2 linked regions of the Halorarum salinum genome follow. Each later gene encodes a partner of the first gene's protein in a complex. Links are inferred from orthologs where the notes say so. Each region holds a gene or a part of one and is shown on either strand. Other genes may lie near its edges.

Evidence for each region. Proteins that work in one complex are often made in the same cells at the same time.
Region 2: the proteins of HUG12_RS19155 (region 1) and dph2 are in contact, whole or in part, in a crystal structure (PDB 6Q2D), measured with the Methanobrevibacter smithii proteins. The link is inferred for Halorarum salinum from one-to-one orthologs. Residues at the interface, in WP_011954157.1 of Methanobrevibacter smithii: Pro482, Asn483, Lys484, His485, Tyr553, Asp555, Glu556, Glu559, Leu560, Leu591, His592, Glu593, Asp594, Ala595, Val596, His597, Arg598, Gly599, Pro600; in WP_011954460.1 of Methanobrevibacter smithii: Met1, Met3, Tyr4, Pro28, Glu29, Gly30, Leu31, Met33, Phe58, His80, Thr124, Gln126, Ser179, Gly180, Asn181, Phe182, His183, Leu185, Tyr201, Asn202, Phe211, Ile215, Arg291, Asp295, Asp296, Gln298, Met299.

What each region holds. Positions count from the first base shown.
Region 1 is NZ_CP058579.1:3,787,461-3,790,465, forward strand. What follows is about bases 24-2,958. They hold HUG12_RS19155 (elongation factor EF-2), read left to right. Parts: upstream 24-362; coding sequence 363-2,555; downstream 2,556-2,958. Other genes in these bases: HUG12_RS19150 (DUF5781 family protein), read right to left, coding at 24-59; HUG12_RS19160 (PQQ-binding-like beta-propeller repeat protein), read left to right, coding at 2,767-2,958. Also shown: more of HUG12_RS19150, read right to left, coding at 1-23; more of HUG12_RS19160, read left to right, coding at 2,959-3,005. UniProt on the Methanocaldococcus jannaschii protein: Catalyzes the GTP-dependent ribosomal translocation step during translation elongation.
Region 2 is NZ_CP058579.1:2,425,649-2,428,659, forward strand. The notes cover bases 19-2,959. They hold dph2 (diphthamide biosynthesis enzyme Dph2), read right to left. Parts: upstream 2,038-2,959; coding sequence 1,000-2,037; downstream 19-999. Other genes in these bases: HUG12_RS11910 (hypothetical protein), read right to left, coding at 19-393; HUG12_RS11915 (TIGR00725 family protein), read left to right, coding at 501-950; HUG12_RS11925 (PhzF family phenazine biosynthesis protein), read left to right, coding at 2,200-2,959. In the rest of the region: more of HUG12_RS11910, read right to left, coding at 1-18; more of HUG12_RS11925, read left to right, coding at 2,960-3,011. UniProt on the Methanocaldococcus jannaschii protein: Catalyzes the first step of diphthamide biosynthesis, i.e. the transfer of the 3-amino-3-carboxypropyl group from S-adenosyl-L-methionine (SAM) to the C2 position of the imidazole ring of the target histidine residue in translation elongation factor 2 (EF-2).

The DNA.
Region 1 (3,005 bases):
AGGGACGCGGCCCCCAGGAAGGGGTCGACGGGACCGTCGCCCCGCAGTCGTACGTCCATTCGAGTGGAGTACACGGGCCGAATCGATTTGACTCTTCCCCCGCCAGATGCCCCGTGCTGCCGTCCCCGTACCGGTCGCGCCCGTCCACGGGGACCGACCGTCGTCCGGCGAGGTCCGGCGCCGAGCGCGATCGGACGCCCGCGGCGGTCGGACGCCGAAGGGTGGTCGGCCGCGGGGGACCGTCCGACGGGAGGCGGTCGGGTACGCGAATCGTTATCATGCGGCTGGAGACGCCCGCAGACGCCGCTTTCGGCGTCGGCAAAGCACTACCCTTTTGACCGGGCGTACAGTAGCGCCCGGTAATGGGCCGACGAAAGAAAATCGTACAGGAATGTGAGACGCTGATGGACAATCCGGAGCAGATCCGGAACATCGCCATCGCGGCTCACGTGGACCACGGCAAGACGACCCTCTCCGACAACCTCCTCGCTGGCGCGGGCATGATCTCGGAGGACACCGCGGGCGAGCAGCTCGCGATGGACACCGAGGAGGACGAGCAGGAGCGGGGCATCACCATCGACGCGGCGAACGTCTCGATGACCCACGAGTACGAGGGGGAAAACCACCTCATCAACCTCATCGACACGCCCGGCCACGTCGACTTCGGCGGCGACGTGACCCGCGCGATGCGCGCCGTCGACGGCGCGCTCGTGGTCGTCGACGCGGTCGAGGGCGCGATGCCCCAGACCGAGACGGTGCTGCGGCAGGCGCTCCGCGAGGGCGTAAAGCCCGCGCTGTTCATCAACAAGGTCGACCGCCTCATCAACGAGCTCCAGGAGGGGCCCCAGGAGATGCAAGAGCGGCTCCTCGACGTCATCACCGACGTGAACGAGCTCATCCGCGGGATGACCGAGGAGATGGACGACATCACCGAGGACTGGACGGTCTCCGTCGAGGAGGGCACCGTCGCGTTCGGCTCGGCGCTGTACAAGTGGGGCGTCTCGATGCCCTCGATGGAGGCGACCGGCATCTCCTTCGGCGAGGTCATCGACATGGAGCGGAACGACGAGCGCGACGAGCTCCACGCGCAGACCCCGCTCTCGGACGTCGTGCTCGACATGGTCGCCGAGCACTTCCCAAACCCGCTCAAGGCCCAGCCGTTCCGCGTGCCGCGCATCTGGCGCGGCGACGCCGAGTCCGACGTCGCCGAGGACATGCGGACGGTCGACCGCGGGGGCGACATCGTCTTCATGTGCACCGACATCGGGATGGACCCCCACGCGGGCGAGATCGCGACCGGCCGCGTCTTCTCGGGCACCCTCGAGAAGGGCCAGGAGCTGTACGTCTCCGGGACGGCGGGCCGGAACCGCGTCCAGTCGGTCGGCATCTACATGGGCGGCGAGCGCGAAGAGCTCGACCGCGGCGTCCCCGCGGGCAACATCGCCGCCGTCACCGGCCTGAAGGACGCCATCGCCGGCTCCACCGTCTCCGACGTGGAGATGACGCCGTTCGAGTCGATCGAGCACATCTCCGAGCCGGTCATCACGAAGTCCGTCGAGGCACAGAACATGGACGACCTGCCGAAGCTCATCCAGACGCTCCAGCAGGTCGCCAAGGAGGACCCGACCATCCGCGTGGAGATCAACGAGGACACCGGCGAGCACCTCATCTCCGGGCAGGGCGAGCTCCACCTCGAGGTCATCACCCAGCGCATCCAGAAGAACCAGGGCATCCCGGTCACGACCGGCGAGCCCATCGTCGTGTTCCGCGAGCAGCCGCAGGAGGCCTCCCGCGAGGTCGAGGGCGTCTCGCCGAACCGGCACAACAAGTTCTACATCACGGTCGAGCCGATGGCCCAGGGGATCGTCGACGCCATCCAGCTCGGCGAGGCGACGATGGACATGCCCGAACTCGAGCGCCGCGAGGCGCTCCAGGAGGCCGGCATGGACAAGGACACCTCCCAGAACGTCGAGCACATCCACGGGACGAACGTCCTCATCGACGAGACGAAGGGGATCCAGCACCTGAACGAGACGATGGAGCTCGTCATCGAGGGCCTCGAGGAGGCGCTCGACGACGGCCCGCTCGCGGCCGAGCCCGTCCAGGGCGCGCTGTTCCGACTCCACGACGCCCGGCTCCACGAGGACACCATCCACCGCGGCCCGGCCCAGGTCATCCCGGCGGTGCGCGACGCGGTCCACCGCGCGCTCATCGACGGCGAGGTCCGGCTCCTCGAGCCGATCCAGGACGTCCGCATCGACGTGCCCAACGAGTACATGGGCGACGCCTCCGGCGAGATCCAGGGTCGCCGCGGCCGCGTCGACGACATGTACCAGGAGGGCGACCTCATGGTCATCGAGGGCATCGCGCCCGTCGAGGAGATGATCGGCTTCTCCAGCGACATCCGCAGCGCGACGGAGGGTCGCGCCTCGTGGAACACGGAGAACGCAGGCTTCCGCGTGCTGGTCGACAACCTCCAGCGCGAGACGATCATGGAGATCCGCGAGCGGAAGGGCATGAAGCTGGAGCTGCCCCAGTCGATCGACTACATCTAGGCGTACCGGTGCGGGCCGCTTCCCGTCAGTGCGGCCGCGACCCGCACGCCGTTTCGGCCCCGTCGGCCCCGATTTCTCCGGTCGTTCCCGACGTGCAACCGGGCCAGTGCGATCGCTCGTCCGATACGGAAGAATCGCTCCGGAGAGGGTTGCACGGTCGATTTAACGGTGATATAATAACTACAGCGGGCCGAGAGGTCGGCTACGGGTCATGTCCATCCGGACTCGACGCACGGTCCTCGCATCGCTAGGCGCGCTCGCGGGTGTGAGCGTCGCCGGTCAATCACTCGCCGCGGACGGAACGAACGAGGCCGGTTCCGACGCGAGCGAGCCCTCCGAGCAGTCCCTCGACTGGTCGACCCGCCGCGCCGGACCAGGTCGGACGGGGAGCGTCCCCGCCGACGCCGCCCCGGGCGGCGAGTACGCCGCCGAAGCGTGGACGGCGGGATC
Region 2 (3,011 bases), 1.4 Mb from region 1 along the record:
GACCGTGACGACCGTGACCGCCGTGCCGACGATTCCGACCGGGACGAGCAGCAGGAGGCCGGGGATCGCGACGACGAGGCCGATGATCGTGAACGCGAGCAGGACGAGCGCGACGGGAACCGCGATCGTGACCAGCAGCCCCCACCCGAACGCGGCGAGGGGGTCAGAGCGGATCGCGCCGCTCGTCTCCGCGGCGTACCGCGGCCCGAGCGCGACGAGCGCGCCGCCGAGCATCAGGTAGACGACCAGCGAGACGACGAACCGGATCCCGAGCCTCGCTCCGATCCCCAGCTCCGAGCCGGGTGACTGTGCGGCTGCCGTGCCGACGGCGCCGAGAAGCGAGAGCGCGAGGAGTGCGCCGCTCGCCCCGGCGAATCCGCGCGTGGAGGGCATCGATTCCGTGCTCGGTGGGGTGCGGGATACCGTTTCCGGTACGCTCGCGGGCCGCCCCGTCCGTCGACGACCGGCAGGTCGAAGTCCACGCCCCCCGCCGTAGGTCCATGCGCGTCAGCGTCGTCGGCGGCGGACGGATCGGCTCGGGGACGGCGGCCGTCGCGGAGGAACTCGGTCGGCTGCTCGGGGAGCGGGGCCACACGCTCGTCTGTGGCGGCCGCGGCGGCGTCATGCGCGCGTCCTGCCGCGGCGCGCGCGGGGCGGGCGCCGAGACGGTCGGCATCCTCCCGTCGACCGATCCGACCGAGGCGAACGAGCACGTCTCCGTGCCGGTGGCGACGGGGCTGGGCCACGCGCGGAACGCGCTGGTGCCGCTGAACGGCGACGCCGTCGTCGCGGTCGCCGGGGGTCCGGGAACGCTCTCCGAGATCGGCTTCGCGCTCGTGTACGGCCGGCCGGTCGCGGGGCTGGCGACCCACGAGGTCGACGGCGTCGAGCCGTGCGACTCGCCGGCGGCGGCGGTCGAGCACGTGGAGCGGGCGGTGGACGAACGATGAGCGGAACGGGAGTGTAAACGGGGACGAACGCGGGCGGTGCGTCCGGTGGCTACCAGGTACCGTGGAACGTGTCGAACTCCAGGTCCTCTAGCGGCTCGTTGCCGACCGCGATCTCGTACTCGCCGGGCGTGAGCATCGGCTTGTGGAACCGCGGGCCGTCGTCGGTCGTGATGCGCGGACAGCCGGTGTTGACGAACGCGTCGAAGTCGAAGTTGCGGAGGCGGTCCGGGGTCACCTCGTCCATCGTGATGAGATGGGCGTTCTCGTTCTCCTCGACGATCCCCTCGGCCGTGTCGAACCGACCCTGCCCGATCTTCGTACAGAGGATGACGCCGAACGTGTCGGCGTCCATCGCGCGGTGGACCGCGCCGTATCGCTGTTTCAGGAACTTCTCGGTGTCGGCGATCGTCACCACGTTGTTGACGGGGTCGGCGATGACGACGTTCTTCTCGGGGTGCTCCATCGCCAGGCCGAGCGGGTGGAACTTCCCGCCGCCGACGTACAGCACCTGGTCGGCGTCGATGTCGGCGGAGGCGTAGTTGCAGCCGAGCACCTGCCCCTCGTGGGTGAGCCGATCGTCCCCGCGCCGGGTGTGGACCTCGAAGCCGCGCTCCTCCAGCCAGTCGTACATCTCCTCGAAGAGGTTCATGTGCTGGGCGGTCGTGACGAGGCCGACGTCGGGGTCGTCGTCGGGATCCGCGAGCTCCTCCAGCGAGTCCTCCATGATGGGGAACGGGTCGACGTTGGAGAACAGCGGGACGTAGATGATCTTGTCCGACTCCTTCATCGGCGAGTGGCCGAAGTGGACGAACACGTCACACCGGCGCATCAGGTAGGTGTCGAGGTCGCAGGCGCCGTAACAGGGCTGCCCGGAGATGAGGTAGCGGACGCCGTCGGTGAGTTCCCGGAGGTCGTCGGCGACGGCGGGCGCGCGCCGCTTCAGCCCCTCGGGGAACTGGAGGCCGACCTTCTCGGCGTCCCGCTCCTCGACCGCCTCGACGATGCGGTCGAGTTCGTAGTCCCACTCGCGGTCGTGCTTGAGGGACATCCCGGTGTTCGTCAGGTCGCCCTCGCTTCGCTGGCTCATTACGCCGGCGTAACGACCGTAGGCGGTTAAACGACCCGCTCCGCGCGGGCGCCCGTGGGCCGGTGGCACGCCCGTCGTCGGTCGGCGCCCGAAACGGGTCGACGGGCCACCCGTTCACACGCCCCCGACAACTCCTTAATTCGGGCGTTCGTCCGCCAGGTCGTGCCCGACAACCCCTTCCACGTAGTCGACGTGTTCGCCCGGGAGCAGTACGCCGGCAACCAGCTCGCCGTCTTCCACGACGCGGCGGGGCTCGACGACCCGACGATGCAGGCGCTCACACGCGAGACGAACTTCTCCGAGTGCACGTTCCTCGTCGGCGAGTCCGACGGGGGCCACGACGTCCGCATCTTCGACCCCGCCGAGGAGCTCCCGTTCGCGGGCCACCCGACGCTCGGCACCGCGTACGTGCTCCGGGAGTTCGTCCGCGAGGACCGGCCGGACGAGCTGACGCTGAACCTCGGCGTCGGCCCCATCGACGTGTGGGTCGAGCGCGACGAACGCGGGAGCCGAGGGAACGCGGGCGGGGCGTCCCCGCCCGCGGAGACGTACTGGATGCGTCAGATCGAACCGACCTTCGGGGAGCGTCCGCCCCGCGACCTCGTCGCCCGGATGGTCGGCCTCGACGAGGGCGACCTCGACGACTACCCGGTACAGGCCGTCTCGACCGGCCTCCCGACGCTCGTCGTCCCGGTGGACTCGCTCGACGCGGTGAAGCGGGCCGAGACCACGCGGCCCGCCTACGGGGAGTTCATCGACGGGTACGGCGGCCACAACGTGCTCGTCTTCTCGGAGGAGACGGAGGCCGACGGCGACCTGCACGTCCGGGTGCTCGCCGACTGGGCCGGGGTCCCGGAGGACCCCGCGACGGGGTCGTCGAACGGCTGCCTCGCGGCGTGGCTCGTCGAGCACCGCTACTTCGACGACCCCGAGGTCGACGTCACCGTCGAACAGGGGTACGAGGTCGGCCGCCC